DNA from 2 places in the Paenibacillus sp. FSL W8-0187 genome. Region 2 is predicted to be linked to the other one. Evidence: a T-box and tRNA genes for the amino acid it is inferred to sense, from the RefSeq annotation. Region 2 holds a T-box; the other holds one or more tRNA genes.
What was found. The T-box of region 2 lies ahead of metG (methionine--tRNA ligase). A T-box ahead of a tRNA ligase gene usually reads a tRNA of that ligase, here a tRNA-Met.
Positions count from the first base shown of each region.

Region 1: it encodes a tRNA-Met, which carries the amino acid that the T-box ahead of metG (methionine--tRNA ligase) is inferred to sense. The anticodon was not compared.

Region 1 covers NZ_CP150206.1:2,294,411-2,310,571, forward strand. The annotation lists gene carB (carbamoyl-phosphate synthase large subunit) at 1-1,279, shown strand, start outside; gene pyrF (orotidine-5'-phosphate decarboxylase) at 1,299-2,036, shown strand; gene pyrE (orotate phosphoribosyltransferase) at 2,033-2,674, shown strand; gene MKY48_RS10120 (hypothetical protein) at 2,714-2,857, shown strand; gene MKY48_RS10125 (TetR/AcrR family transcriptional regulator) at 2,882-3,466, shown strand; gene MKY48_RS10130 (hypothetical protein) at 3,685-4,479, shown strand; gene MKY48_RS10135 (hypothetical protein) at 4,612-5,376, shown strand; gene MKY48_RS10140 (hypothetical protein) at 5,577-5,741, shown strand; tRNA gene MKY48_RS10145 (tRNA-Met) at 5,824-5,900, shown strand; tRNA gene MKY48_RS10150 (tRNA-Ile) at 5,956-6,029, shown strand; gene MKY48_RS10155 (hypothetical protein) at 7,039-7,626, shown strand; gene MKY48_RS10160 (YmaF family protein) at 8,198-8,581, shown strand; tRNA gene MKY48_RS10165 (tRNA-Met) at 8,708-8,773, shown strand; gene MKY48_RS10170 (DUF421 domain-containing protein) at 8,939-9,649, shown strand; gene MKY48_RS10175 (hypothetical protein) at 9,910-10,086, shown strand; gene MKY48_RS10180 (MFS transporter) at 10,182-11,387, opposite strand; gene MKY48_RS10185 (TetR/AcrR family transcriptional regulator) at 11,506-12,105, opposite strand; gene MKY48_RS10190 (polysaccharide deacetylase family protein) at 12,468-13,232, opposite strand; tRNA gene MKY48_RS10195 (tRNA-Leu) at 13,577-13,662, shown strand; gene MKY48_RS10200 (uracil-DNA glycosylase) at 13,869-14,555, shown strand; gene MKY48_RS10205 (hypothetical protein) at 14,575-14,970, shown strand; gene MKY48_RS10210 (AI-2E family transporter) at 15,071-16,147, opposite strand.
Region 2 covers NZ_CP150206.1:2,552,685-2,568,845, forward strand. The annotation lists gene nagZ (beta-N-acetylhexosaminidase) at 1-679, shown strand, start outside; gene MKY48_RS11290 (copper amine oxidase N-terminal domain-containing protein) at 835-3,564, shown strand; gene MKY48_RS11295 (Fur family transcriptional regulator) at 3,796-4,266, shown strand; gene yidD (membrane protein insertion efficiency factor YidD) at 4,263-4,520, shown strand; T-box leader at 4,647-4,906, shown strand; gene metG (methionine--tRNA ligase) at 4,995-6,983, shown strand; gene MKY48_RS11310 (zinc ABC transporter substrate-binding protein) at 7,379-8,437, shown strand; gene MKY48_RS11315 (metal ABC transporter ATP-binding protein) at 8,539-9,288, shown strand; gene MKY48_RS11320 (metal ABC transporter permease) at 9,334-10,140, shown strand; gene MKY48_RS11325 (cytochrome c biogenesis protein CcdA) at 10,158-10,871, shown strand; gene mntR (transcriptional regulator MntR) at 11,025-11,450, shown strand; gene MKY48_RS11335 (family 10 glycosylhydrolase) at 11,567-13,126, shown strand; gene MKY48_RS11340 (patatin-like phospholipase family protein) at 13,205-14,128, shown strand; gene MKY48_RS11345 (hypothetical protein) at 14,177-14,509, opposite strand; gene MKY48_RS11350 (DUF1385 domain-containing protein) at 14,516-15,508, opposite strand; gene MKY48_RS11355 (YqhR family membrane protein) at 15,672-16,161, shown strand, end outside.

The sequences.
Region 1 (16,161 bases), 260 kb from region 2:
CGGGCAGACAGCAATTAACCTCGCTGAGCCGCTCAGCAAAGCGGGCGTGAAGATTCTGGGTACCAGCTTGGAAAGCATTGACGAAGCTGAGGACCGTAAAAAATTCGAAGCGCTTCTGTCCAGACTCGAGATTGCCCAACCGAAAGGCAAAACTGTAATTTCAGTTGATGATGCTGTAGAAACTGCGCAATCACTGGGTTATCCTGTTCTGGTAAGACCATCTTATGTACTCGGTGGACGCGCGATGGAGATTGTATACTCCGACAGCGAGCTGCTGAGTTACATGAAAGAGGCGGTTAAGATTAACCCGGACCATCCGGTTCTGATCGACCGTTACATGATGGGTAAAGAAGTGGAAGTAGACGCGATCTGCGATGGCGATACGGTGCTGATTCCAGGCATCATGGAACATGTAGAGCGCGCGGGCGTTCACTCCGGTGACTCGATTGCGGTATACCCTCCACAGTACTTGTCCCAGGGGCTGAAAGATAAGATTGCCGAAATTACGATCAAAATTGCCAAAGAGCTGAATACACGCGGACTTGTTAACATCCAGTTCGTTATCTATAAAAATGAAGTGTACGTGATCGAGGTGAATCCACGTTCTTCCCGGACGGTTCCGTTCCTGAGCAAGGTAACAGGCATTCCGATGGCGAACCTGGCAACACAGGCGATCATGGGCAGCAAGTTGAAGGATCTTGGATACGAGGAAGGCATGTGGCCGGAAAGCGAGCATGTATCGGTTAAAGTACCGGTCTTCTCCTTTGCTAAACTTCGCCGCGTTGAGCCTACACTTGGACCGGAAATGAAATCCACCGGTGAGGTTATGGGCCGTGACGTGAAGTATGCCAAAGCGCTGTACAAAGGTCTGATCGGTGCAGGCATGAAAATTCCTTCAACGGGTGCGATCATCGCTACCATCGCAGATAAAGATAAAGCTGAAGCTGCAGCACTGCTGAAAGGCTTCCATAAGCTTGGTTATAAAATCATCGCCACAGGCGGCACGGCTGCAGCATTGAAAGAGGCGGGTCTTAACGTGACCACCATTAATAAGCTGTCCGAGGGAACACCGAACATTTTGGATATGATCCGCACAGGCGAAGCGAATTTCGTCTTCAACACATTGACCAAGGGTAAAACGCCACAGCGTGACGGATTCCGAATTCGCCGTGAAGCGGTAGAAAACGGTGTGGTATGTATGACCTCGCTCGATACGGTTCGTGAGCTTCTGACGATGCTGGAGACCATCAACTTCTCCTCTGAAGCGATGCCGGTTTAATCGAGAAGGAGGGATATAGATGAACGCCCGCTACAATGAAATGGCGGGCCGCCTGATGGTGGCCCTGGATTACCCCGATGCCGAGCGCGCGAAAGCATTAGTGCAGCAGTTGGAGGGTATCCCGTGTTATATGAAGGTCGGTATGCAGCTGTTCTACGCTGCCGGTCCCGATTTTGTTAAAGAATTAAAAGCAAAAGGCTATTCCGTGTTCCTGGATGTGAAGATGCATGATATTCCGAACACGGTAAAAGGTGGGTCGAACAGCGTAACGCGGCTGGGTGTGGACATGTTTAATGTTCATGCCAGCGGCGGCGCTCTCATGATGCAGGCGGCAAAAGCCGGGGCGGAGGCCGCAGTGGCGGACACCCCGGGTCTTGCCATGCCTACGATCATTGCGGTAACCCAGTTGACTAGTACGAGTCAGAATGTCATGAATAACGAAATCGGCATCCCGGGTTTGGTAGAGGATGCGGTCGTACGATATGCGAAGCTGGCTCAGCAAGCGGGACTGCATGGCGTCGTCGCTTCATCGCTTGAAGTGGAGGCCATTCGGTCCGCATGCGGCCAAGCGTTTAAGACCGTTATACCGGGTATCCGTCCAGCCGGTGCGGATATCGGAGACCAGACTCGGGTCCTTACACCAGGGGAAGCCATCCGCAAGGGCAGTCATTATCTGGTTGTCGGCCGTCCCATTACGGAATCCCCGAGCCCGAGACAAGCTGCAAAACAGATTATTGAGGAGATGATTCAAGCATGAGTACACTCGCGAATATTCCACATCAGATCGCATCTTATTTGCTGAAGATTGAGGCCGTTTCTCTTAGACCTCACCAGCCGTTTACGTGGACGTCGGGAATTAAGTCCCCGATCTACTGTGACAATCGCTTGACGATGTCCTATCCCGAGATTCGCGACTACATTGCTGAATCGTTCGCAGCCGTCATCCGGGAGCAATATCCGGAGGCCGAGGCCATTGCCGGTACGGCCACAGCCGGGATTCCGCATGCAGCCTTTGTATCCCAGAAGATGAACCTGCCCATGTCCTATATTCGGGACAAAGCAAAGGGGCATGGCAAGGAAAACCTAATCGAAGGCTTGATCAAGCCAGGTCAGAAGGTGGTTGTGATCGAGGATTTGATCTCCACGGGCGGCAGTTCGCTCAAAGCGGCGCAAGCGGTCAAGGATGCAGGGGCAGAGCCGCTGGTGGTATTGGCTATATTCAGCTACCAGCTGGATAAAGCGGTACAAGCTTTTGCTGAAGCCGGTATTCCACTGCAGAGCTTGTCCAATTACGGAGCGCTGATTGATGTTGCGCTATCCGAGAATCGGATTCAGGAACAGGATGTGGAGCTTCTTCAATCCTGGAGATCGAATCCAACTTCCTTTGGCGTGTAAACAACTTATACCAGCTAAGATCATCAGGCTGTCGTCTTTGTGAGTTATCGCAGAGCGACGGCTTTTTTTATTGTAATGTGGCGAAGACAATCCATGGTGGGTGCCGGGTTGACAGCGGCAGGCTGGATCGTTACATTAGGACTGTATGCGGCTGGTAGCCAGCCATCGGTGTCCTTATGCTGATATAGAAGGGATATAGTCTAACAGATGAATGCTAAGAAAGAAGCAGTGCTTGAAGCCGGGAAGCGGTTGTTTTTGGAGCAGGGGATTTTACAGACGAGTATGGAGCAGATTGCCGAAGCGGTCCCCGTTTCCAAGATGACGATTTATAACTACTATCAGAGCAAAGAGGGCTTACTGGATCATGTCGTGGACCGGATGGTTGACGAGCTCATGGCGATTTACCGCGATATGATGGACCAGGCAAAAGATCCGCTTGAGGCGTTAACCGTCTTCTACAAGGATCAGCACAAATTTTCGGCGTTTGTCTCGCAGAAATTTGTGGCGGATCTGGCCAAATTCCCGGAGCAGATGGACAAGCTGCTCCAATTCAACCAGAAATTCGTTGTTCCGGAATTTGAAATGCTGATCTTTAAAGGCCAGCAGCTTGGACAGATACGGAAAGACATCTCTCCCCAGGTATTGGTTGCGTTCCTTACTTTTATCAAGGAATTTACAGCCCGGAACGAATGGTACCATGGTCTGGGGAGCCTGAACGTGATCAGTGAACAGCTGATGACGATTCTTTATCACGGTATTATCCAGCAGGAAGATCCGTCTAATCTAACATGAGTACAAGAACATTCCAGAGGTGATTTCGACCCGGGAATGTTTTTTTATGAAATTTTACTGTTGAGCAGTTTGAAAATCGGCTGATTTGAGTATATGTTCCTATAAATTTAGGGCCACGACTTGGTAGAGGGCAAGGAGATGTCTCACCTATAATAGTAATGATAACGTCAGATTTTAACACAAAAATAGGCGGGGCTGACCGTAAGGAGGAGAGATCTTTGGAAATTCCGTCAAGGATCCAACTGACCGGCAAACAATTCTTTGTACTTACTGGCATTGTCGGTGCGCGGGCTGTTATTGGGTTAGAGGACCCTTTTCGTGGAACGTTGACCGAGGAGATGCCCATAGAAGTGGCCAAGATTGAGCAGGAGCTGCAGGAGAAAGACTTGATTGATACGGGTGACAGCGAGCCGGTTCTTGTGCAGGAACTGCTGGAATACATAAAAGTATGCAGCCGGACCCTGTTAACGATACATATGAGGGTGTCCGGTTCCGACAAGGAGCCGAAGGAGTGTTTCATTTATTACAGTTCAAGTCTGGTGGTAAAGGCCGATATTGAAAGCGAGCCTGACGGTGAGAGAGTCTATGTGCTGGAAGCGCTGGGAACCCCTTCGGAAGCTTGGCTTAAAATCATCAATCATCTGCAGCTGGAGGATCGGAAGAACCGTGATACAGCTCTATTGGCAATGCCTAAAGGCTGGTTTCAGCAATGGATGAGTGCCGAGCAAGGGGAGCAGGAGCCTCGCAAGTACTTGCTTGCCCAAGGCTACCCGGAATCGGTTGTCTCCGCCTTGGCCGATTGTGTCAGCCATCCGGAGAGATACGCTACCTTTACAGCGTACTATTGTCCGGATCTGAACTGCCGAATACAGGGAATCGAACTGTTGAGAGGACAGCATTCCAATTGGCTAATTCGCAATGAAGGCGAACAGGATCAAATTTGGGGCGCCACGGTAACGGAAATCATACGGGAGCTTGGCGCGGTGATTGAGCGCATTAAGTGTAGTACCTGAAATGCTGAACCAACAAGGGTGTCTGGCTTGAGAAAGACAGGCGCGGATATGCGAGCCAATGTGACAAACGGCGGGGAATCTGGTCACGAATATCAACGTGAACAAGAGCGGGGCAATAAGGGGAGTGGCAAGATGAGCACAAAGATTTCAGAGGAAGAACAGTTTCATTTCCGGCTAATCCCTGCCGAGCAGATTCGGGGCGGCATTGTATGTTTTTTATTCATTATGCTGATCCCTGCACTGGTCACGTTGGCGGCGCCGATGATGTCGATATACATGTATGTAGCTGCGGCGCTGTGGGTGGTTATGCTGCTATGGGGGATTGGCCTGAGTGTAAATCCGTACCGGTCTGAGGTCGGTTTTGTGCTGTACTTGGGGATATACGGGTTGGCGGTGGCGGTCACTTGTGAGATCGCTATACTCAAAATGATGTATGACATGGCCCGAGTTGAATCCATCGGGTATGGGCTTAGCTCGGCAGCGGTGATGCTTTTGCTCATCTTCGTTTTTTATGTGTTGTATTTCAGAGCACTGCAGCAAGGGGCTTACCAGTCCATGGAGCGCAAAGGCGGCGTTGGAAAAGCGGGCAAAGCGGCCCTGCTGTTTGCGGCTATCGGTTACACTGGGTATTACGTAGTGGTTGCGGTAACCGGCGATCTTGGCGGATTTGTGATGGGGATAGCGGCCTTTTCTGTTCTGTTAATTCTCGGTCTGTACATGGCCGTTGTTTTCATTCATCGGTATAAGTTCATCCAGGACAATATGGATAAGCTGAAAGCTCATTATCCCGTACTGGGATTGCCGAAGAAGCAGCGGAACGCCGCGTTTCTGAACAAAATGAACCGGGGCCGTATGCCTGCGGCACCGCACCGGAGGAGCAAGAAAAGGAGAGGATAATTACGACGCAACAACAGCAGCCAAACGGATCGATTGTCATTTTTGAAAGAAGGCAAGAAGAAGCTGGTGATCTACGGTCGCAAGCAAATTCTGGCGCTTGAGCAGCCGCAAAAGAAGTTTGTTGGATTTCGGTTTTTTTGTGGAAGTTTGGATATAATATGACAGCATTACATTATCATTCGGGTAAGGAGTCGCATAGGATGAACTGGGTATATTACGGAAAGCTGTATACAAGCAAATTTCAGGCGGGCTGCTTCGCTAAACGTTTGGAGCAGGATGGCTGGCTGTTCGGGTACCATGATCCGCGGATGGTGGAGGTTTACCGTTCCAAAAAGGGTCGCTATGGCGTGCGGTTTATGCCTTGAGAAAATTCCATTAAAACAGCACTTGACTTGTTGTAGGGGAATGGTGTATATTTATTCTTGTCGCTGTTTGATACAGCATTGACGCGGGGTGGAGCAGTTCGGTAGCTCGTCGGGCTCATAACCCGAAGGCCGCAGGTTCAAATCCTGCCCCCGCAACCAATTTTTAAACGATGTATGTATGACGTCCTTATGTTTATGTGTACATGTATGTTCAGGGCCCTTAGCTCAGTTGGTTAGAGCGGTCGGCTCATAACCGACTGGTCGGGGGTTCGAGTCCCTCAGGGCCCACTTTATCGAAAACCCTTGCGATGCAAGGGTTTTTTGCTGTTTATAGGACTGTTTAGTTGAGTGAAAAACTATGGTGAAAAACGCATTTGCTAACGGCAGCTATTGATCGACAGTATCGTTCATTGAACATTGCTGTGGTCATTCCAAGGTGTTCAACTGCGACTTTCAGATAGCTGAAGGCACTGAGAGTATGGCTAATACGTCCGTTCTTCAAGTAGACCGCGATGTGAGGAACCCCTCCCAGTCCTATTTATGGTACATTAGCACATTCTGATCATGATTGCCGAAATGTCCAGACTAAGTCCGTCTATGTACATAAACTGTACCATTCCACAAAACAAGGAGGTAAATATCGGTGAGTTACGAAAAATCTTGTTACGGCGGATACGGGAATCCAGTAGGTACTGTTCTGGTTTTATTTATTCTCTTGGTTATTATCTTGGGAACTTTTTGGATTTAACTAAGCACCTGAATGAAGCATTCATTGATTTGATTTAATTTAATTCAGCAATTACGATACTGCACCCATGCGGTATCCCCAATTCGGTAAACGGGGACGGCTACTTTCCGTCCCCGTTTTTGGATTAAGTTCATTGTACATAAACCGAACATCAAACAACGAGGAGATCAGTGCTGTAAGGCATGTTTATTTGTCTGCGAACACATGAATCGTGACAAGGGCAGAAAATAGTAGAGAAGGGGCACAGCGTTGGCGTGTGCCCCTTATTTGTCGTGCATCCATATATAGAAACCAACAGGGCATCAACGGTATAAGATCATGGTTCATGAGCTGGGCTATCAGAGCTGGAGGTGTCAGTTGTTGACCTGGACGATCGGCAAGAACTCTATGTAGCTGGTTGCAAAATGTGAGACAGATCTCCGTTTTTACGGGGGACTATTTTCATTTGAGGAAATTGAGCGATTTGACTAATCATTTGTCCATATCCATTGAATCCATGTACTCATATATATGTTAAGGATTTGATAATTAAAAAGGAGGGAACACGAATTGCCAAAAAGAACAGTCAGAAAAATGGGAAATCATACGGTGAAACAACTGCATGCACCTAAGAGACATTCCGGAATCCGTTCGAGTAGCGTTGCAAAGGCAATGAGGACGATGATTGCCGCGCAAAGAGCATTGAATGCACAAGTACCAGTTGTTATTAACCAAAGAAATAGGATAATCAGCACGAATCGAAATTGGGTAAACGCACTTGAAATCGAGCGGAATCCTGCCTGGGTAGCGCCACAAGCTGGTGAATCCTACGTTTGGGGAAGAAATGACCCTAACGGTCCCGCTGCTGTGGTCGCCAGAAGATTTACGATTAGAGACGATATTGAGAGAGCTAGCTTATTCCTGTCCGTTGATAACTTTGCCATCGTTTTAATAAATGGACGGCCGGTAGTTATCGACAATCCGCAGGGCAATGTTTCATTCTTTAATCCGGGAAGAACGTTTAATATTAGGCGTTTCCTTCGGAGAGGTACAAATGATATTGTGATCGCCGCCTTTAACTTCCCGTCAAACGCAAACAGAAGCGGAGATAATCCAGCTGGTGTCCTTGCACGTATCGCAATTGAGCTAGAAGATTAGTCCGGTAGTAGCTCTAAGTTCAATCGGTTGCGAACGCTAAAGCATTTGCCGACATCGTAATCATCGCCATGTTCGACTTTAATTCGGCGCAACCGGTATGTTGAATACAAAATAGGAGTAGACGACTTTTTTGATGACCGAGTTTTTTCAAATGATGTGCTCCTCATCGACGTACTAAGCTGACTAAGCTAACGGAACACTATAGTTTAGAACAAACCGCCTAATGATTGGGCGGTTTTTCTTATGCAAAGACTTATTAAAAGGAGGACGCTGACACGTCCTCCCCTTAGTCCAGGTATCCCCCGGCTGAGATAGCGGCCCGCCGAGCGCAATTTATCTGACATCCGCTATCTCGCATTCCATCATAACTGAAAGCCGAGAGGAACGACAATCGGAACACTTGAGAGTAAGAATTTGCTAATGCCGCACGAGCTCTTCAAAGCCGGAATAGCCAAACAGAAGGATGAACTATAAAAACTATTAGAGTAGTCCTAATAATGGCCTTGCACATAACCATGTATGTCTAAATAGGATGTTGTAAGTCGTTTAAATTTAAGGAGGCATACAACGAATGCAGACGAAACGGCAAGCAGTAAAGAAGGTTAGAATAACATCTACAAAACAGGTGAAGAGACGCGTAAAGGTACAGAGACACGTACATGAATTTGAAGGTAGTACCAAGCTGGCAGAAGAAGGAGCAGATCGGCACAATCATCGGTTTGCTGGTGTTACAGGGCAAGCGATTCGAGTGGGGAATAGTCATGTCCACGAAATTGAATTAGAAAAAACTGATTTCTTGAACCATTTTCATAATCTGAAAAAGATTAGAACTGGACCGGCTATTCCAGTAGGAAATGGCAAACACGTACATTTTGTAACTGGTCAGACTACATTAAACGATGGTCACGTACACCAATTCAATTTTGCGACATTGATTCAATCACCTCTCGTTTAAGAATTATAAAACAATAAACTTTGACGGCTAGTGGTCTAACGCAATTGCTGACAAAAACATAAAAACCACGAAAACATTTGCAGTTCTAAACCTATATATAATGAAGTAACTAAACTGGCTGTACCCTGCTCAGTTGGTTAGAGCGGTCGGCTCATAACCGACTGGTCGAGGGTTCGAGTCCCTCAGGGCCCACTTTATCGAAAACCCTTGCGATGCAAGGGTCTTTTGCTGAGATCACCGATTAATTAGAAGTTCAATTAGAGTATATTCTTGAAACTTTGCTATCCTTATCGGTTTATTTTTGCGAAAATTGCCCATATATATGTTATACGATGAAAATGGGGTGTATGGGCTCACATGGATGAACATATGATAATTCTGCTTCGTAGTATATCTGCATTTGTGCTTTTGTTGATTATTACGCGATTCTTGGGAAAACAAACGTTATCTAACATGAATTTTCATGAGTTTGTTACCGCCGTTATTTTGGGTGCAATTGCTGCAAATTTTGCTTTCAATGAAAAATTGCAGGTAATACAACTACTCATCTCGCTTGCTGTTTTTACATTTACATCCTATCTTTTATCAAAGCTCGTTGTGAAGAACCGTAAATTCCGTATGTGGGCTGAAGGGACACCGAGTATACTTATAGAGGGTGGGAAGATTCTTGAAGAGAATCTAAAGAAAAATAAATTAACATTAGATACAGTAAATCAGATGTTACGACAAAAAGATATTTTTGACATCTCGGAAGTTGAGTACGGCGTATTAGAGATCAATGGAATGATATCTGTGATGAAGAAAAAGGAATACCAGAATGTAACTTTAAAAGATATGAAAAAGGGAATGAAAGGGAATCAACAGTTTCCGATTGAGCTTATCATGGATGGACAACTTTTAGAGAAGAATCTAAAGGTAAATGATCTTTCCCCCGATTGGGTTCATGATAAATTAAAAGACCGGAACAAAAATATTGAAGATGTTTTTTATGCGGTCAAGGGAACCGACGGTCAATTGTATCTCGATTTTTATAAGGATAAGATACAACATCCAATTGACGTAGAGTGAAGCTGAGCGGCATGATCAGGACCTTAGCGAAACAAACATAACCGAAGCGAAAAACTCCCCGCGGTTCACTTTAACGTAAGACTCCACCAACAATGCCGGTGGAGTCTTTTTCGGTATATATTTTAAGCGAGATTTGTAATCGGGGGCGACATACGGTACATTTTAATAGAATCATTGGGGATACGCTTATTTATACAGCTGCTGCTGGGTGGATGCAGCTGATTTTAGATATAGGATGGGGGATTAAGGTGTCAGAGTGGGTGTTAAATCAGTCGTGGGGATTGCCTGTGTTGCTTGCCTTCTTGATGGTCGTATTCGTATTTGAGTCACGGAAAGCCTTTAAGGCATATAAAGAAAAAAGACGGTTCGAATTGGGATGGGCTCTCTTGTTTGCGCTGGTGGCTTTATTGGCGATGATCGTCCTGGTGGCATATTAAAAATACATAACCAAAAACAAGACACCGCCAGAAGCTTCCGGCGGTGTCTTGTTTAATGATTGGCTATAAACGTTGCTGAAGGAAGTTATCCTTCGTTACCCTTCACTCATGACAGCCTCTGTTGCGGCCCAGGCTCTGCCAGCACGCATGGCCAGGAAGAAGCAGAGGATGAGGACGATGGACGCGGAGATGTAGGGAAAGTTGATGTCCAAATCAAACAGATACCCTGCTACCAGCGGTCCTGCAATATTCCCCAGGCTGGTATAGGCCGAGTTCAGACCGGCCACGTAGCCTTGCTGATCCTTCGCCAGCTTGGACATTTGCGTACCGATAGCGGGACGTAAGATGTCGATCGACAGAAAGACCAGGAAGGTAACAAGGAATATCAGCCAGTATTTATGCACAAACAGGGTTAACAGGATACAGATTCCTGCGGTAAGCAAGCTGAGCGTAATGACTCTTTTCTCACCGAACCGGTTCAGGATCCAACCGAAAATCGTCGCTTGGACGACGGCACCCGCAATCGATCCAAATGTGATGATCATGGCAATATCTTTAGGGGTGAACCCAAATTTATGATCCACAAACAGGCCGAACACCGTTTCATAATTGGCAAGGCCGAAAGAGAGCACAAATACAATGATCAAACTTAAGAAATAAGGTTCTTTGAAAGAACGTACCAGTTGGACAACCATGCTCTCCTTCTTCCGTCCCAGCAAGGTAGGTGCTTCCTGTTTGGTGGATGACTCCGGAAGCAGCAGCAGCGTTACCAGTGCGGCAATTCCTCCCGCAACAGCCGCAGCGTAGAAAGGAACGCGAATGCCAAACTCGGCGATAAACCCTCCGATGCCCGGTCCGATGATGAAACCTGTCGTAATCGCAGCATTAATGAACCCCATGCCCCTGGCACGTTCCTCATTCGAAGTCACGTCAGCCGTGTAGGCCATAACAGCAGGCATAATGAGCGCAGCGCCAATACCGCCGAGCATTCTCGATGCAAACAGGAGCGGCGGTGTGCTGGCAGCTCCGAACAACCATTCCGATATAGCGAACACAATCATGCCGGAGATGATGATTTTTTTACGACCCATGGTATCCGACAATCTACCCGCAAGTGGCGAGAATAACAGCTGTGTTAATGAAAAAGCGGCAACGAGCATGCCTACCGTGCTTCCGCTGATATGCAGTTCCGTCATATAGGTTGGCATAATAGGTATGACGAGCCCGATGCCGGTGAAGACTAGAAATATATTGAACATGAGGAGCAGGATGGCTCCATTGTTTCGCATCAGTAATGACATGATGATTCCTCCAAAATAAAAGACGATTTAATAATGACATGATGAAAATGATGTAATCCGACTATTTATATACTGAACGTTCGGTTTGTAATAGATTATGAAAAAAGAGTCTTGTTTTTCATGATTTCTTTTCAATACCATGCAGAAATACTTTGATGGCGGCATGATAAAGGGAAAGCGCATTTTCCACCTTCGTTATGCGGGACATTTGGCTTAAACCAACAATGAGGCTCTCAAAGATGACGGAAAGCTGCTCCACATTATGATTCTCAAACTCCCCGCGATCAATCCCTTGCTGCAGCAATCTTTGATCGAATTCCAAATGGCTCCGAATAATCTGGACGATTCGCTGCTCTACTTCCTCGGTAACATCTCCATTGCTGTTCATAAATTCATCAAGCGCCTTAGAGAAGGGGTGGTTCAGATCATCAAACACCAATTGATCCGCTATTCCGTATAGCTTGTCAACGGTGGTGGTGTAATGCTGCTCTTTACTGTTCCATTTCTGTTCCCACTCGAGGTCCCATTCCTCGATCAGATACAGAAACAGCCCTTCCTTGCTCTTGAAATGATAATAGATATTCCCTTTACTGCTGCCGGTGGCTTCAACGATTTCCTCTATTGACGTTGATTTGTAACCCTTCTGCATAAAAAGCGCCTTGGCGGCCTCGGCTATGCGTCGCTTGGTATCTTCCGTTTGTTGTTGTTTTTTATTCACGCATGCACCCCCCTTATACCCTTTGCGAGCTTTTCAAAATTTATATACTGAACGTTCGTTCTGTATCTTACCAAATACAATTAATTTATTCAAGACCTCTTGCTGGAGACCTCCAGGCGTTTTTAATTCCAGGATATCGCCCTTGAGCGTCAAGGAAGTAGCGGCCTGCTCCGTAACCTGGGTACGAATATTGTCATTCCGCAGAGGAGGAGCTCCATATTGCTCAGCCGGCGCTCTAGCAAGACATTTCCACTCGAGGAGGATCCGAAATTGAACTCTGTGTTATCGGATCCAATCGGTTTCCCAAAAATAACCGTTACCATGAGTAGGTAGCGGTTATTGTAGAAGTTGATTCATTCCCTTTAATGGTTTACTTCAATGAACTTACGCGATTTCTCATGATAGGACAGCAGCCCCGAAACGGTCACAAATTCGTAGCCTCTCTTTTGCAGCTCCGGCAGAATCACTTTGAGGGCTTCAACTGTCTGTGTACTACCCGGCACAAAATCGTGCATCAGTACAATGTCTCCATTATGGGCATTATCCAGCACTTTTTTGGCAATCCGATTAACGCCGGGCTTTCGCCAGTCCAGCGTATCCTGGTGCCATGACCATAATACGGTCAGCATACCGAAATCCTTGCTTGTGCGGACAATCGCTTCATTATAACTGCCTCCGGGTGGACGAAACAGAACGGTTCGAATGCCGGTTGCATGAAAAATCGCATCCTGCGTACGGTTCAGTTCGCTCGTTAACTTGCTGACGTTAATATTGTGAAAGGGAGGATGGGAGTATGAGTGATTGCCGATCTCATGTCCTTCCTGCAGCTCTCGCGCTACGATCTCAGGGTGTTTCTCCACCCGGTTGCCAACAACGAAGAAGGTAGCCTTAGCGTCATATTGCTTTAGCAGATCCAGAATTTGAATGGTATTCTGTTCGTCCGGACCATCGTCAAAGGTAAGGGCAATTACTTTGTTTTGTGTGGGGACTTCCCATACAATCTCGCCGCGTTCCTCATAATAATCCCTGCCTTTGGAAGCGGATGGTGCATGCTCGGCGTTAACAACTTTCGGATAGCAAAGGGAAATGGAGAGAGCGATTAATACGACGGTTGAGAGTTTTTTCATGGTGAGGGGTATCCTTTTCTCGGCTGTTCTAGTCTTCGCATATGACAATGCAAGCCTATTTATCATTTGGCGATAACGGTAAAATTATTCTTTATGGCATACGGAAGCCTTTGAATCGATGAATTAAAGCGGTGGTTCAAGCTATTAAGTAAGGTGATGCCAAAAATTATGAGTTTCATATATTGACATCACATGGTTGGACATGGTATTATCAATTTTGTCGCTAAGACGAAATGTGCACACCTAGATATCGGAATGAGATCGCAATATATTGCGATTCCCACGCGTACCTTCGGCTATGTAAGTGAACGTGAACGACGCTAGGAACATGCGCGGATAAATATGCCGGGGTGGCGGAATTGGCAGACGCACAGGACTTAAAATCCTGCGGTAGGTGACTACCGTACGGGTTCGACCCCCGTCCTCGGCATTATAACAGCGTCTGGTAAGATGCAAAATAAGTCGGCCCCCGTATGGGTGCCGGCTTATTTTTTTAAATCGACATAAGGTCAATTCATGATGAGCGTTGTTATTGGGTTCAAATTGAACGGAAGATGTTATGGTGTTCCGATTATAGAAATCGCATTCTTTATGATTCCATGCTGGCCTGTGTGAGAGGAGAGAGGAGACATGCGGATGTTTAACAATGATTGGGACCTTATTCTGCAGGGAGAAATGGATAAGCCTTATTTTCAAGCTTTGATGGAACGGGTGGACGAGGAATACAGGCGCAGCACGGTGTATCCCCCCAAGGAAGATATATTTCGGGCTCTTCAGCAAACATCGTACCAATCGACAAAAGTCGTTATTTTGGGACAAGATCCTTATCACGGTCGTAGGCAGGCGCAGGGACTGAGCTTTTCCGTTTCGCCCGGGGTTACGATTCCTCCGTCTTTACGAAATATACATAAGGAGCTTGCTTCGGATCTGGGAATCTCGATTCCCCGTCACGGTTCCTTGCAATCGTGGGCGGATCAAGGAGTACTGCTGCTCAATGCAGTGCTTACGGTTCGCGAAGGCGAGCCGAACTCGCATAAAGGGATCGGGTGGGAGACATTCACCGATACGGTTATTGCGAAATTGAATGAACGTGATCAGCCAATGGTTTTTATATTATGGGGCAGTTACGCACAGAAGAAAGGTTCTTTCATAGACCGAAGCCGGCACAAGGTGCTTGAGTCCAGTCATCCGAGTCCATTTGCAGCGCATAAAGGATTCTTCGGTAGTCGTCCATTTTCAGCATCGAATGCTTTTTTAATGCAAAAGGGTATGGATCCGGTGAATTGGGACATCCCAAGCACACCGGGCGATGGAGATGAATAATCCGCGAGAGGTGACCTTCATGAAGCATTGGATTGGTCGTCATGTTGTCATTCAGCGTTTAGACGGGGCGAAAAGCACGGTTGAAGGTGTGCTGAAAGGGTGGGATCCCGTTCAGGAAAAAGTGATTCTAGGTCCGGGTGAGCTTGTTATACCGTTTCGTGCCATTCATAGAATTATGCCAAGAAACGCATACCCTGCCTTGAACTCCATCGGTTATGTCGTGAATCATACCATTCAATTCGATAACGCCATCTATTTTGGATCTTCCGTGATGATATGGCGAGGCAATCGACTGGTGTTATCACAGGCCATTCTGACTGCTCACGATGAGGATACCGTTACCTTGTCAAATGGCATGATATTGCGCAAGGATGAGCATGATTTTGTGGTTCGATCTCTGCGCGGCAATGCGTGATTCGTTATATAAAGGATGTCCCCAGGAGCCATCGTGAAGTTGGCGGGGACATCCTTTTTTGTACAAATGTCACTTGTATGTCTGAAGTAACTCGAGTTCATTATGCGTCTTCTACTTTTTCGGCAAGGAACAGTTCGTAAATCCGTACCACGATAATTTTGACGATCATGTAAGCGGGAATGGCGAGCAGGATGCCAAGCAGCCCGAAGAAGTCGCCGCCTACAAGAATGAGGACAATCGTGGTCAACGGGTGAATATCCAGCTGTTTCCCGTAGATGACCGGTGTCAGAATATTATCTTGGATCTGCTGTGCGATGACAATGACGACAACAGACCATATCGCAATCGAAGGAGATTCGATAAAACCGATGATCACGGCAGGAATGGTAGCCAGCAGCGCTCCGATATACGGGATGAAATTCAAGAAGAAGGAGATCACCGTCAAGAGCAAAGAATAAGGCAGCCCGATGATCAGAAATCCGATATAGATCATGATGCTAAGTATAAGATTCAGGATCACTTTGCCGATAATAAAATTGCTGAGTGCTGTATCAATCTCACCCAGCACTTCATTGCCGTCACGGCGGTATCGTCTTGGTAGGACACTGAGCAGCTTGGGCGGAAGCTTGCTGCCTTCCTTCAGCATGTAGTACAGAATAATCGGAATCGTAGCAATAATAACGACAACGCTGGATACAACGGCAATCAGGTTATTGATGGAGTTGCTGATCCAGGTAATGATCCGATTCATGTATTCCGTCAGTGAGGTAGATAACTCGGATTCCGTTGGTATAAAGCGTGACCAGTATGGATTCTGCTGCAGCTGGTCGATCTGTTGCTGCACACCCTCTACCAGAAAGGGGGCATTACTGATAAAATTTTCGATCTGCTCGCGAAGTGTCGGCCACACCACAATGCCGAATATGGCGCAGAGACCGGCAAACACGAAATACAGCATCAGGACGCCTATGGATCGTTTGATTTTCCGCCGCTCCAGGTAGTCCACAATCGGTCTGAGCAGATAATAGAAGAAGCCGGCCATCGCGACGGGAACGATCAGCATATTGAACATGGAGACGATTGGCCGGAACAAGAAGCTGATTTCGGATCCGAGATAAATGATCAAGAGCAGTGCGATTATGCCAAAGCATGTCCTGAAATATTTGCTCTGCATCATGGGCAATCCCTCCA
Region 2 (16,161 bases):
AGAGCTGATCGACAAGGCTGTAGATCGGATATTGGCGCTTAAGCAGCGTAATGCAAAGCTCGCTGAGGAGCTTCCGGTCTACCCGATTGGCGAGGTTGCGGAAGAGACCAAACAATTGCTGGCTCAAATTGCAGGCAGAGGAATCACGCTGGTGAAAGACGAAGGGCAGCTGCCTCTTAAGCCGGAGCAGGCCGTTGCGGTGATCTGGCCTGAGCTGCTTCAGGCAACCCAGGTGGATGAAGCATGGAGCAAGAGCTACACCTTAGGGGATGCCTTGAGAAGTTACGGGGTTCAGGCAGACGATCTGCGTGTCGGAACGGATATGTCCGACGAAGAGGTAGAGCAAGCCGTTAAGGTAGCTGAAGGATATAAACAGATTATAGTAGCTACGTACACCTCCGAGAGCCGCCTTCCCGCCGGCCAGCAGAAGCTGGTGAACAAGCTGGTTGAACTTGAGGATGTGGCACTTGTTATCGTCGCTACCCGTAATCCCTATGATATCAATGATCTTCCGCCGGTTCCGACGTATTTGTGCAGCTACGAGAACACACCTTATTATATGAATGCAGCCGCGGGTGTCTTAATAGGACGGGTTACGCCTGAGGGCAAGCTCCCGGTAGGAATCAGCGAGACTTATCCGCTTGGCTGGAGCGGTAATCAGGACTATGTCAATAATTAAATAAGGGTTGCTCAAACCGGAGTCTTCCTACCCAGGAATGCTCCGGTTTTCCTATTTTCCAGCCTTTTCTGAGCAACTTTTGGGGAAAGTCCGCGTCTAATAGTATGTCCAATAGAGGCAGACAGACTATACTGAGAGTTTTAAAGGAGTAGAGAATGAATTTCAAGAGAATCTCGATGATTACAGTCCTTGCCGCGGCCCAGGTATCCATGGCATTTCCCGCGGCAGCTGAATCACCGGATATTACAGCTCCGGCGCTAAATAGCCAATCAGCGCTGCAGTCCCCGGTGGAAGGACAAAGCCAGCAGAGTGGAGAACAACAGACGGACTTGCAGCAAGCGGAGGAAACATCAGCAACGCCAAAGGAAACATCTTCTGATTCAGTCGAAGGTACGATTAGCGATCCGAATGCCGAACCTTCTGCACCCAATGAGCAGCAGGAGGATACGGAAAACGATCCTTCCGATAATGAGGTTTCAGAGAACGAAGAGGGCAGCCCATCCGGAGAGCCCGAAGTCAGTACTTCCAAGTTTTCTGCGAATGAACTTGTACTGATGATGAACAGCAATGTGATGTACCATAACGGCAAGAAATACAAAGCGGGTCAGCCGATGGCTGTGAAGCAAGGGGTATCCTATGTCGCCATTCGCGCCATGGTTGAACGTGCAGGACTGAAGCTGTCTTACGATAATAAAACGAAGGAAACCATCATCCTTAAGGATGGTAATGAACTTCGGTTTACGACAGGAAGCAGCAACTATAAAGTCAATGGACAGGTACGTTCGATGAAAGGCCCTGCCTACCAGAGCAACAATGTGTTTATGGTTCCGTTAACCGCGATCACGCAAGCGCTTGAAATTCCATACCAGGTGAACCAGCCCGAGAAGAAGGTTATTCTCGATCTATCCGGTATGGGCAGCGGCAACGGTAATGGTGAACAGCCAGGCGGAAATAACGGCGGGGGATCTGGCAGCGAGGTTCCGCATATACCGAATCTCGGGCCCAATGACCTCATCTTGATGATGAACAGCAACAAGATGTATCAGAACGGGAAAGCGTATACGGCAGGTCAGCCGATGGCAGTTAAGAACGGCGTATCCTATGTTGCCATTCGCTCCCTCGTTGATCGTGTCGGCCTGAAGCTGACCTATGACGGAAAGACTAAGGAAACGATTATTATCCGCGGTAACGATGAGCTTCGTTTTAAGACGAACAGCAGCGTTTACACCGTGAACGGGGTCAGAAAATCGATGAAGGGACCGGCTTACCAGTCCAACAATACGTTCATGGTGCCGCTGACCAGCATTACGCAGGCGCTGGACATCACCTATCGGGTGGACCAGCCGAATAAGCGGGTTATCCTTAGCTTGAGCGCAAAGCCCGTAGCTTCCTTCACGGTGCAGCCTGGTGAGATCCTCGCCGGACAAACAACGGTTACGTATAAGACGAATGCCTATTCGCCGACGGGCCTGGCTATTGTTGACGAGCATTGGGAAGGCCGGGAAGAGATTTTTGACGAACCCGGCGTGCATACGGTTTCCTACTCGGTACAGGATTCCAGCGGGGAGTGGAGCGACCCGTATATATTGAGCATTCAAGTATCCGCTCCGAATACGCCGCCTGTTGCCATGTTCGAAACGGATAAACAGGAATATAAGATCGGTGAGAAAATAACGTACATGAATATGAGTTATGACAACGATCCTGGCGATGAGCTTACGTATAAGTGGGAAAACAACGATCAGGCCTTTTTTACGGCAGGACCGCATAAAGTGCTGTTGATTGTTACTGATAAACATGGAGCGACCAGCTCATACGAGAAGATTATCAACGTAACGAGCGAAGTATTGTATACGCGTGATCAATTCAATCAATTGTTTACGGGCATCGGCGACAAATACACCTTTGACGGATCCGCTGTGCCGACATGGAATCTGATGCCGATTACAAGAAGCTCCGAACCTTATTTGTTGATTCGCAGCAACTCTCCGGAAACCGTCTATCAAGAGGGTATCGTCTACCGCGAGGTCGGCAATGCCAGCACGCGATTCATGATCCACCACTTGAACGCAACCGGGAAGAACATGAAGATGTACGTCGTCGCCACTAACATCAACACTATGACGGCGCGTCTGACAACCGAGTATACGGGAATAGGCGGTCCGATTAATATACCGACTGCCACGGGAAAAGCAGCTGTTCAGCGTTACCTCGAGTCTATGCAATCAGCTGATTCATTCAAGACGATCTCGCTCGCGCCTGGGGAAAGCCGGGTCATTCTGCAAGACTTGAGCGCGCAAACCTTGAAGAATCAGCAGGTGCTGTCCATGTTTGCTGATCTCTATTCGGATTCACCGATCCGGTATGATGTCATCATGATTGATGAAGCCAAGGATCCGATTCAAAAGCTTCCTTACCTGAAGCTCCATCCGAGCGATGGCGTTCATAACCGGGGAACGTACCCGGACTCGACACGGATCATTGAATCCCATGATCTGGTTGGCAACACGCCTACCCGTCTAGCGCTCGGTGACAAGACAAACGATCCGAATCTGGAAGGGTATGACGGCATTAACGGTTCATATCAATCCAATGCCGGGAACTTCGGTGTGCTTTACAAAATCAAGCTGCACCGCGTAGCGCCCAATACGCTGATCACGCTGAATCCGCGTGGAGGCAAGTACATGGGTGCGCTGATGGTGAACGGAACTATCATTCAGACGCCGAATACAAGCGGAGGCGCTATATCTGCACCGAATGAAGCTGCCGTTCTCTATCGTACGGGGAATTACGAGCAGACCGTGGAAATCCTGTTTACGGCGGCGCCGGGAAGCAGCTTGCCAATCAACTTCCTGTTCCAGCCGCTTCCGCAAGTGAAGAACTAATCCACTATTTATTCATAACAAAGGGACAGCCTTACAGCCAGCACATGGTTAGGGCTGTCCTTTTTGTTGGCTCTTGCCAAGGGATCTCGTCAAATGTCAAGTGTTTCGCGTTCCGGCCGGCGCAGTACCTTGCAGGGGTTTAGTCTATCCACAACCGCTTTCATTGACGCTGTCTTATTTTTCAGGCATTATAAGGAGAGAGTATCTTCAAGTAGAGGAGGTTACCTCCGTATGCTTACGACGGAACAGATCATCGACGCCATGTCGGAACATGGGCTGCGCATTACCGATCAGCGCAAGACGCTTGCCAAATTGTTTGGGGAACATCCTGGATATTTGACGGCCAAGGATGTGTACGAATATATGGGCCGGAAGTACAGCGGTTTGAGCTTTGATACAGTGTACCGGAATCTTCGGGTATTGTACGAACTCGGTGTATTGGAGCAGGTAGTGTTCGAGGAAGGCATCAAGTTTCGAGGACGATGCAGCGAAGAGCATCATCATCATCACATGATTTGCCTGCAGTGCCAGAAGACGTACCCGATTACGTTTTGCCCGATGCAGCTGACCGATGCACCGGATGATTTCCAGGTGGTTCAGCATAAATTCGAAGTGTTCGGTTACTGCCGGGACTGCGGCAAGGACAATACCGATAAGGAAACTTCACCAGCCAGTGGAGGAAAGCGGGACAGCCGGGTATGAGCACGGCACGTAGGGTAGTGAAGGTGCCGATACACTTCTATCGGAAATTCATTTCTCCGTTGAAACCGGCGACTTGCCGATTCTACCCGACTTGCTCGGCCTATGCACTGGAAGCGATTGAGGTACACGGCGCGCTGAAGGGCTCCTGGCTGGCGGCCAAGCGAATAGCAAGATGCCATCCGTTTCATCCAGGCGGCATTGACATGGTTCCACCGCGCAAGGATAAGGTGTCGTCTTCATTGACAGAGAAATAGCGTTTTTGGGGTATCCTAATCGATACGAAGCGGAATGGCATGCTGTCTTTGGACATAGCCATCCCACGGAACGCGACTCACCTTGACACACCGCAGCCCGTTTGATTAAAATGTAAGAAATTATAGGTATATCCGAGGAAGAGATAAGTACGAAAAGCTTGCCTTGAACAGAGAGCCGGAACAGCTGGAAACCGGTCTTGGCGAATTTCGGAAAATGGTCTTGGAGGATCCGCTTTTGAGCGCTGCAGTCCAGGTAATAAGGCTGCCGTAAAGAAGCGGCGTGAGCCAGCGTTAATGGACGGCCGGATGACGGCAGATGAGCCTGTTACCCGTAAGGGGACAGGGAATTTGGGTGGTAACACGTGAGAACAACTCTCGTCCCATGGGGACGGGGGTTTTTTGCTGTTTACTGCTGTTTTTCAATAAGAGATTACTTGGTACAAACAATCAATTTCACGGTAAAGGAAGGTTACTATGGCAGACAAAAAGACGTTTTATATTACAACGCCAATCTATTACCCAAGCGACAAGCTGCATATCGGCCATGCTTATACTACGGTGGCCGGCGACGCCATGGCTCGTTACAAACGGCTTCGTGGATACGATGTCCGTTATTTGACGGGGACCGATGAGCACGGACAGAAGATTGAACGCAAAGCGGCGGAGGCTGGGAAAACCCCGCAGCAGTTCGTTGACGACATCGTGGCAGGCATCAAAGACCTGTGGAAGAAGCTGGACATATCCAACGAAGATTTCATTCGCACAACGGAGCAGCGCCACACCAAGGTTGTGCAGGAGGTATTTGAACGTCTGCTGAAGCAAGATGACATCTACAAGGGTGAATACGAAGGCTGGTACTGCACGCCTTGTGAGTCGTTCTTCCTGGAACGTCAGCTTGTCAACGGCAACTGTCCGGACTGTGGCCGACCAGTAGAGCTTGTGAAGGAAGAGAGCTACTTCTTCCGCATGAGTAAATATGTGGACCGCCTGCTCCAGTATTACGAGGAGAATCCGGATTTCATTCAGCCGGTATCCCGCAAGAATGAGATGATCAACAACTTCATTAAACCGGGTCTTGAGGATCTGGCTGTGTCCCGTACGACCTATGAGTGGGGCGTGAAGGTGAAGAGCGATCCAAAACACGTGATCTATGTGTGGATTGACGCACTCCTGAACTATATAACGGCACTCGGATACGGTACGGAGGACACCAGCCTGTATGACAAATACTGGCCGGCCGATGTTCACCTGATGAGTAAGGAGATCGTCCGTTTCCATACGATCTATTGGCCGATCATTCTGATGGCGCTCGATGTTCCGCTTCCGAAAAAGGTGTTTGCTCATGGCTGGCTGCTGATGAAGGACGGGAAAATGTCCAAGTCCAAGGGGAATGTGGTCGATCCGGTTACGATGATTGACCGGTATGGTCTCGATGCGCTTCGTTATTACCTGCTGCGTGAAGTTCCATTCGGAGCGGACGGCACCTTTACGCCGGAAAGCTTCGTGGAACGGGTGAACTCAGACCTGGCCAATGACTTGGGTAACCTGTTGAACCGTACCGTGGCCATGGTCGATAAATATTTTGACGGAGTCGTTCCGGCTTTCTCCGCTGGCGTAACGCCGTTTGATGCAGCGATCGAGGAAGCAGCTAAGTCGGTTTATGAGAAAGTCGAAACCGCTATGGAAAATATGGAATTCTCGGTTGCGCTGACGGCGATCAGCCAGTTTGTCAGTCGCAGCAACAAATACATTGATGAGACACAGCCATGGACGCTGGCCAAAGACGAGAGCAAACGAAATGAACTGGCATCTGTCATGAGTCATTTGGTGGAGACGCTCCGTGTGGCATCGATCCTGCTGCAGCCGTTCCTGACCCGTACGCCGAAGAAAATGTGGGATCAGCTCGGTCTGGCGGAAGGCGAATGGACGACTTGGGAAAGCGGACGCCAGTTCGGAGCCATACCAGCTGGAACGAAGCTTCAAAAGGGCGAGCCGATATTCCCACGCCTGGATACAGAGCAGGAAGTGGCCTACATCGCAGAGGCGATGACAGGCGGTACGAAGGCCGCCCAGGAGGAACCTACGACCTCGGCAGCAGCTTCGTCCGCCGAAAGCACGGAGGAGCCTGTAGAGCTTAAAGAGGAAATCGGCATTGAGGATTTTGCCAAGGTCGAGCTGCGCGTAGCGCAGGTAATCGCTGCTGAGCCGGTTAAGAAAGCAGATAAGCTGCTCAAACTGCAGCTTGATCTCGGATTTGAGCAGCGGCAAGTGGTATCCGGCATTGCGAAGTTCTACAAGCCGGAGGAATTAGTCGGACGCAAAGTGATTTGCGTAACGAACTTGAAGCCGGTGAAACTTAGAGGTGAAATGTCGCAAGGTATGATTCTGGCCGCCTCCTACGGCGACCAGCTGACGCTTGCAACGGTGCCGGATGGCATGCCTAACGGTGCCGTTGTCAAATAAAAAGCTCTCTCATTGAATTAAGTCGCGATAGACGGTGTACCCTGTTAAAGGGTACGCCGTTATTTTTTCCTTTAAGAGGTTGTTCAAAAAGTCCGCTTTTGATCACGAAGCGAATCAGGAAGTAGTTCGGCATCGAATCTTGAATTCAGCCGGGCCTTCCGGTGCTCACGTACCCAAAACGTACGCTCCGCTCCTGACGTCCCTAGCTTCATCCAACCTTCTCGGTGCTGAAAATCGACCTTTTTGAACACGCACTTTAATAAGGGGGATATAACATCTCTATTGAAAATTAATAGTAATTTTTACGATTTGGTTGACAATGATGTTTGCCTGCTCTTATAATCTTGTTAGTAAAGATTACGATTAATTGAACGGAGCGGATATGGGAGATGAACATGAACAAGAGAAAGAGAGAAAGCAAACTTAACAGTTGGACCTGGAGTGTAACCTCTATATTGTTGGCGGTACTCATCCTGTCGGGGTGCGGAAGTAAATCTGGCGGCAGCATTGTCGAAGGCAAGGTAAACGTCATTACGACCTTTTATCCAATCTATGAGTTTACGAAGGAAATTGGCGGGGACGACGTCAATGTTGTAAATCTTCTGCCAACGGGCGTGGAACCGCATGATTGGACACCGCGCAGCCAGGATATCGTGAATACTTCCAAGGCCCAGCTGTTTCTCTATAACGGTGCCGGATTGGAAGGCTGGGTACCTGGGTTTCTGAAGGGACTTGATAAAGATACGCAAGTTAAGCCGGTTGAAGTCAGTCACGGGATCAAGCTGATTGATGCCGTGGGAGACGATGGTCATGGACACGGGGCAGCAGCTAATGAAGAAGAGCACGATCACAGCCATGAGGAAGGCACGGAAGAAGACCATGCGGGCCATGAACACGAGGAAGCGGCCGCTGGGACTAGCGCCGACACACATCATACGGATCCGCATACATGGGTAAGCCCGAAATCGGCACTGATCATGGCAGAGAATATCAAGAATAGTCTTGTCGAGGTGGATTCCGAGCATAGGGACGGCTACGAACAGCGCTTTGAAGCCCTGAAAGAGAAGCTGGTCAAACTGGATAACGATTTCACAAGCGAGTTGTCCAAAATGCCGAAAAAAGACATTGTCGTTTCCCACCAGGCATTTGGCTATCTGTGCCGGGATTATGGCTTGACGCAGCATGCGATTATGGGACTTTCGCCGGACGCTGAGCCCAGAGCGCAGGATATAGTAAACCTGACCAAAACGGTGAAAGAGAAGGAAGTCAAATATATTTTCTTCGAAGAGCTCATATCGGATAAACTTGCCAAAACGCTGGCAAATGAAGCGGGCGTGGAAACCTTGGTATTGAATCCCGTGGAGGGACTGACGAAGGAGCAGGCAAGCGGCGGTGACAATTATTTCACGCTAATGGAGAAAAATTTGCAAAATCTAACGAAGGCTTTACAATAAGGAAGATGGGGGAGCATATCCCCCTCTTCTTTCGTGTTATGAACGTTTATGATGTTCATATATTTAGATAGAAAGACTACAGAGAGAAAGGCGGCCTGGTTATGGAGCCGGCAGCACAGGATTGCCACCAACCTATTGTACAAATCAAGGATGTATCCTTTCATTACCGCGAGCAACAGGTGATCAAGGATCTCAATTTCACCATAAAAGAGCGGGACTTTGTAGGTATTGTCGGGTCTAATGGGGCAGGCAAAACCACGTTGCTCCGCATGATCGTTGGATTGCTGCCTGCCGCGGAAGGGTCTATCGAACTCTTCGGTCAGCCGATCCGTAAGTTTCAGGACTGGGAGCGAATCGGGTACGTTCCGCAGAAAAATTCGTTTAATCCGCTGTTTCCCGCCACTGTGCGCGAAGTCGTCATGTCCGGGCTATATAATCGGAAGAAAATGTTTCGCCGTTTGAACCGTCTGGACCACCAGAAATGTGAGGATGCTCTGGAAGTGATGCGCATTCAGGATATTGCTGATAAGCGGATAGGCGCTCTGTCCGGTGGACAGCAGCAGCGCGTTTTTCTCGCTCGGGCGCTCATTAATCGTCCGGATCTGCTCATACTTGACGAGCCTACGATCGGCATTGATGCCGATACCCAGGCCGGATTCTTTGAATTGATTACCCATATGCATGCCCATCATCGCATGACGTTTTTGATGGTTACCCATGATTTGGACATGGTTAAAGACTACTTGGGAGAATCGCCGGTATCGCAGAACGGAAAAATTCAGTTTTTTGTCAGACATTCTCATGATATCGAAAACTGCGCAGAAGTGGATCTGCAGCATTCGCTCGTATAATGTATAGAAACAAACTTTTTGAAGCAGGAGAAGGGGACGTTATCATTGCTTGATATTTTGTTTAGCGATTTTTTTCAGCGGGCGCTGATCGGAGGAGTTCTGATTGGTATCACAGCCCCGCTAATCGGGATATTCCTCGTGCTGCGGAGGCTGTCCATGATCGGCGATACGTTGTCACACGTCACGATTGCGGGTGTGGCACTCGGATTTCTGATTGAAGTATATCCGCTTGCCGCAGGGCTTGTGTTTGCGGTGCTGGCCTCGTTTGCGATTGAGAAGCTGCGAAAGGCATATAAAAGTTATGCCGAGCTGTCAATCGCCATTATTATGTCTGGCGGCGTTGCGCTTGCTTCGCTGTTTTTCACCTTGGGAATGGGCTATAATACGGATGTTATGAGTTATTTGTTCGGCAGCATTTATACGCTGGATTCCACGGATATTTATATGGTGGGCGGTGTAACCGTCGTTGTCATTGCGGTTGTGGTTATGTTCTTCAAAGAGTTCTTCCTGCTCAGCTTCGAGGAGGATGCAGCCAGTGTCAGCGGCCTGCCTGTCAAAATGATGAACATGATCATTACGGTACTGACCGCGCTTGTCGTAAGCACCGCCATCAAAATTGTGGGTGCGCTTCTGGTCTCCGCATTGTTGGTGATTCCGGTAGCGATCAGTTTATTGCTGGCGAGAAGCTTCCGAAGCTCCATCGTATTATCGGTTATCATCTCCGAAATTGCCGTTATCGGGGGACTGATGCTTGCGGGCATATTTAATTTGGCACCTGGTGCGACTATCGTGCTGCTGCTAATCAGCTTGCTTATCATTACGCTTGTCGGCAAAAAGGGCTTTACGACATAAGGGGGTTCTGAAATAAAATGGCTGATATTAATATCGGCATCGCGTTTGCTGCCGGTTTTGCTTCTTTTATATCTCCATGCTGTTTACCGCTGTACCCGTCCTACTTATCTATTATTACAGGCATGTCGGTCAATGACCTGAAGAGCGAACAGAACCGCAAGGAGGTCCGATTCCGGACCATGACGCATACACTCGCGTTCATCCTTGGATTTTCTGCCGTTTATTATACCCTCGGTTGGGGTGCTGGCCTATTTGGGGAGTTCTTCACGGAATATCAGGACCTGATCCGTCAGCTGTCCGCGCTGCTTATCATCGTGATGGGACTTATGCTGATTGGTATTTTCCAGCCCAAGTTTTTAATGAAGGACCGGAAATTCAATTTTAAATCCAAACCGACCGGATACATAGGAACATTTCTGTTTGGCATCGGGTTTGCTGCAGGCTGGTCGCCATGTGTCGGACCGATTTTAACGGCCATCATCGCACTGGCAGCTTCCGATCCGGGAACCTGGTTCCCGCTGATTACCTCTTACTCTTTGGGGTTTGCAGTACCGTTTTTTATCCTGGCCTTTTTCATTGGCTCCACCCGTTGGATTCTGAAGTATTCAAACATCTTGATGAAGGTCGGCGGTATATTGATGATTCTGATGGGGGTTCTGCTATTCACGGATCAAATGTACAAAATTACGATTTGGCTGCAAGGCATTACGCCGGAGTGGCTTAAATTCTAAAGCTGGGGGGGAAGGCTGGTCCAATTTATAAGTCATTATTGGCATAGGATTGGACCAGGACTTGCCAACCGGTCTCAAAAACATGTATCATTACTAGTGCAGGTAAAACAGTTTTTTGCACGGGTTATGTAATTATAGAAAAGAGGGAATAAGATGCCGACACCTAGCATGGAGGATTATTTGGAGCGCATCTACAAGTTGATCGACGAAAAAGGATATGCGCGCGTTTCGGATATTGCCGAAGGCTTGGAGGTTCACCCCTCATCCGTCACGAAAATGATTCAAAAGCTGGACAAAGACGAATATTTGATCTATGAAAAATATCGTGGTTTGGTTTTGACCAGCAAAGGCAAAAAAATGGGCAAACGGCTCATGGAACGTCATCATTTGCTTGAGGAATTCCTTGAGATGATAGGTGTACAGGATGAAAATATTTATAGGGATGTTGAGGGAATCGAGCATCATTTAAGCTGGGATTCCATTATGAGAATTGAGACGCTTGTGGAGTATTTCAAGCGCGATGAGAATCGACTTCAGGATTTGCGTGACGTTCATAATGAATTAGTCAACGAATCGTAATGTGGCATCTGTCCGCTTGTGACAGATGCTTTTTTAAACTGAATCGTCATATTTCTAGTGTTATACTAATAAGTTAGATTACCTGCAAATTTCATATTTTCGGAGGATTAATAGAAATGAAGCTTCGTAGATGGTTTTTGGTGCTCATTATGTTACTATTGTGTCTCCCGTCGGTGGTCCCAACTGCGCAAGCGAAGGCAGCTCCAATCAGTATTCAGTTGGACGGCGTAACCTTAAACAGTGACGTATCTCCTTACATATTGCCGAAGGTTAACGTAACCATGGTTCCTACGCGGATTATCAGTGAAGGCCTGGGCGCTTCGGTAGCCTGGAATCAGAAGTTAAAGACAGTAACGATCGGGATGGACGGTTCGAGCCTCCAATTGACATCCGGCAGCAAAACTGCGCTTGTGAACGGCTCATCCATACCGCTGGATGCATCGGTTGAAGTTAAGACCGGCCGGGTTATGGTGCCGCTGCGGTTTATCAGCGAGAACCTGGGTGTGCAAGTTGAATGGAACCAAGCGGCACAGCGCATCTCGCTAACGACAGGCACGGACGTCGTTCTTCCACCACCGGTATCCACGGGGGATGAAGTCAGAGGGGCCTGGATATCCACGGTGTTCAATCTGGATTGGCCGAAAACAAAGACCAGCGCAGAACAGCAAAAGGCATCTTACATCGCCTTGCTGGATTCGCTCCAGGAAGTGGGCATTAATACCGTGTACGTGCAGGTACGTCCGGCTGGCGATGCATTGTATCCTTCAACTATAGTGCCATGGTCCAAGGTGCTGACAGGCATTCAAGGCCTTGATCCGGGGTATGATCCGGTAGCTTTCATGGTCGAGGAAACGCATAAACGGAATATGGAGTTCCACGCATGGTTCAATCCTTTCCGGGCAAACACCGATATTTTGACAGCATCACTCGATCCATCCCATGTTGCGCTCAGCCACCCGGATTGGATCGTGAACATAGGTAAGCAGCTGTACATTAATCCAGGGATCCCGGAAGCTCGGCAGCATATCATCGATACCATTATGGAAGTCGTGAACGGATACGATATTGACGGTATTCACCTGGATGATTATTTCTACCCATCCAATACGGTCTTCAACGATGATGCGGCATACCGCCAATATAACCAAGGTGCTTATTCCAGCCTTGCGGATTGGCGCCGGGGAAATATCAATGCATTTGTGCAAACGCTCGGAGAGAGCATACACCGTGTGAAACCTAATGTGGAATACGGAATCAGTCCTTTCGGCGTATGGCGTAACCAATCCGTGGATAAGACGGGATCGGATACAAAAGCGGGTGTGACGGCTTATGACAGCATGTATGCCGATGTGAGGGCCTGGATTCAGAACGGCTGGATCGATTACGTAGCTCCGCAAATCTACTGGAGCATGAGTAACCCTGCCGCCGATTATGATAAGCTGGTTGACTGGTGGGTCAGTGAAGTGCAAGGAACCGGCGTAGACCTTCTGATCGGTCATGCGCCCTACAAACTGGGAACCAGTGAGATCGGTTGGCAGAGCGCATCGGAAATCATCAATCAACTGAAGTACAATCAGAATTATGCCGAGGTTAAAGGCAGCATTTTCTTTAGAGCAGAGAATATTTTAAACAATCCGTTAGGCATTAAAGATCAATTGCAATCATATTATAGATAAATCGGCACGTCCTATAGGTATGAAACATCCCCCGCGCTCATACATAGTCATTAGACCATGTGAGGCGGGGGATTTTATATGCAAATCAATGCGGTATTTGAAGGTGGGGGAGTCAAGGGAATCTCGCTTGCCGGGGCTGTCAAGGCGGCGGAGAATGCCGGCATGGAATTCAGCCGCGTTGCCGGAACGTCCTCCGGATCCATCGTGGCATCCGTGCTGGCAGCAGGTTACCGAGCAGATGAGATCAAGCGCATCATTGAGGAGACGCCTTTTCATTCGTTTCTCCAGCGAGCACCTATCTTTAACACGAAGTTGATCGGTCCTGCCTTGCGGGTGTTGATTAAGAAGGGGCTGTATTCCGGAGAAGCCCTGGAGAACTGGATTCGGGAAATCCTGCTTGCCAAAGGGATATTTACTTTTTCGGACATCCCGGCAGGTAAACTATATATTGTGGCTTCCGACATCACGAATGGAAGGCTGCTGGTGCTTCCGGACGATCTTCGCCAATATGGCATAAACCCTGCAACATTTCCCGTGGCAAAGGCTGTGCGCATGAGCTGCAGCATTCCGTATTTTTTCGATCCCGTCATTCTTCGTTTATTGGGCAGGGCTGCCAAGGGCAAATCGTTTGGAGAACAGTTTGTTTATATCGTGGATGGGGGGCTGCTGAGCAACTTTCCGTTATGGCTTTTTGACCGTGAGTCGAAGGGAGGGCCTAAGCCGCTGCCAGTGCTTGGCTTTCAGATGGTCGGAAAGAATAGTAACTTGCCCCATCTGATCGATGGCCCGATCGGCATGTTAACCGCCATGTTCGAGACGATGCTTTCCGCTCACGATGAACGCTATATTGAACAGCAAAATCGCAATCGAACGATCAAAATTCCGACGCTTGGCATTGGCACCACTCATTTTAATCTGACCAAGGAAGAGAGCGAAAATTTGTACAATTCGGGATTAACGGCAGGTACGATGTTTTTCACCCGCTGGAAATCCGAACATTAAAAAAACCGTCCAACCGGCATGAGTTTGCGCGGTTGGACGGTTTTCTTGTTAGTGATATTTAGGAACATCATCGGATGGGTCGGATTTTCCTTTTTGCCCATCGATCACTTGAAACGGGTACTGTTTACGTTTTGCAGTTGGACTGCTCTTCCGTACGGTGCTGTTTTTTGCCGCTAACTTTGCTGCCGTTCGCTTAGAAGGCTTCACCTTGGGCCGCTTGTTCAAACGGCGAGGCGGAAACTTGTAGAGCACATACACGACAGCAACAATAATGAGTGGAATCAAAATATTCAGTCTTGAACCAGGGTCTAACAGGAGTACCAGTAGCCCTATGGCGGCTAACGTGATCGCCGTCCAAAAAATGATCGCATGCCTTCTCATGGATTATCACCCTTTCGCGGGATCCAGCACACTTCCTGTCACAGATTGGTGAACTGTAACATTCTCGTATTGAGCATCTAACTCACGCATTCTGTTAAAGGATGCGATGGATACTTCAACTTGATCATCATTAGGTTCCTTCGTCGTTAGAAGCTGCAGCCACAGACCGGGATAACCGAGGAAACGGAGTACCGGCATGTCTCGCATGGCATTGGTAAGTTTCAGGAACTCAAAGGAAACGCCAAGCACGACCGGAAGAAGCGCGATTCTTTGAATGACCCGTTGCGTCATGGTATCCCATGGCACCACCGAGTAGACAACAACGCCGAGAACAATGGTCAGCATCATGAAGCTGCTGCCGCAGCGATAATGCAGTCGTGTATATTTCTGAACATTCTTCACCGTCAACTCTTCGCCAGCTTCAAATGCGCTGATGACTTTATGTTCAGCACCGTGGTACTGGAACAGTCTTTTAATGACAGGTGTTTGGGAGATCGCCCATAAATATACAAGGAGCAGTATTAATTTAATTACGCCTTCAATCAGGTTATGCACAATATAGTGATCAAATGTATTGCCAAAAAAGAAATCCTCTACAAAAACAGGAACGAGTGTAAACAGCAGCTTGCCGAATACAAAGGAAAGCACACTGACGGCGGCCACACCGATAATCATGCTTAAACTCCAGCCAGAGTCTTCTTTCTCTTTCTGTTTCTCACGTTCTTCCGGCTCCAGGGTATCGTCAGCATATGCATCCGCAGAGTAATTCAAATGTTTGGAACCCTTAATTGTAGAATCTATGAGACTGACGATGCCGCGAAGAAGCGGAATCTTCCGCAGCTTCCGAACCCATGTCTTGTCTTCGCGAGGCACCTCGAGAAACTTGATTTCGTTATTTTTACGCCGTACGGCCGTCACATTCACATGCTTTCCGCCGAACATAACGCCTTCGATTACAGCTTGGCCTCCATAGCTGATCGGGGTTGACTTATCGGACAACCAGTTCACCCTCCCTGACATGTTTTTCGTTCTATGAACTATTGTATCGAATTTTGAAAGTAATTTCTAGTTGGATTAGCCGTAAGGGAAGCGGAGCATACTACTTTCAGAGAAGAACGGGGTAAGAGCAATAGTTCGATGACTTAGAGAGGAGAATCATTAGATGCATGAACATCGATTTCGACAGCAGAACCAAGTCACCAATCCATTTGTGTTTGCCCTGGAGCTGGGCTATTACGCAGGTCTGATTTGGGGGGGCGTGGTCTGGATATTTTACTGGTTAAAATTCACGAAAGTGCTGCCGGGCTTTTTGCTGGAGCCATTCTTCAAGCATGAGTTCCTAAAGACGACTGCCGGACAAATCGCCGGTTGGCTGTCCTTTATCGCGTTTTCCGTCATCGCTTCCCTCATCTATGTCACCTTGTTCAGGAAGCTGAAGGGCCCGTGGCCCGGTATTGCTTACGGAATCATATGGTGGGCGGTGCTGTTCGTCGCGCTCAATCCATGGCTTCGGCTGACGGACCCGGTGAAGAAGCTGTCGTGGGATACAAACATCTCAGAGGTTTGTATTTTTATATTATGGGGACTATTTATCGGTTATACGATTGCGCAGGAATTCACCGATGAGAAACTGCGCGAACCGAAGAAGGTGA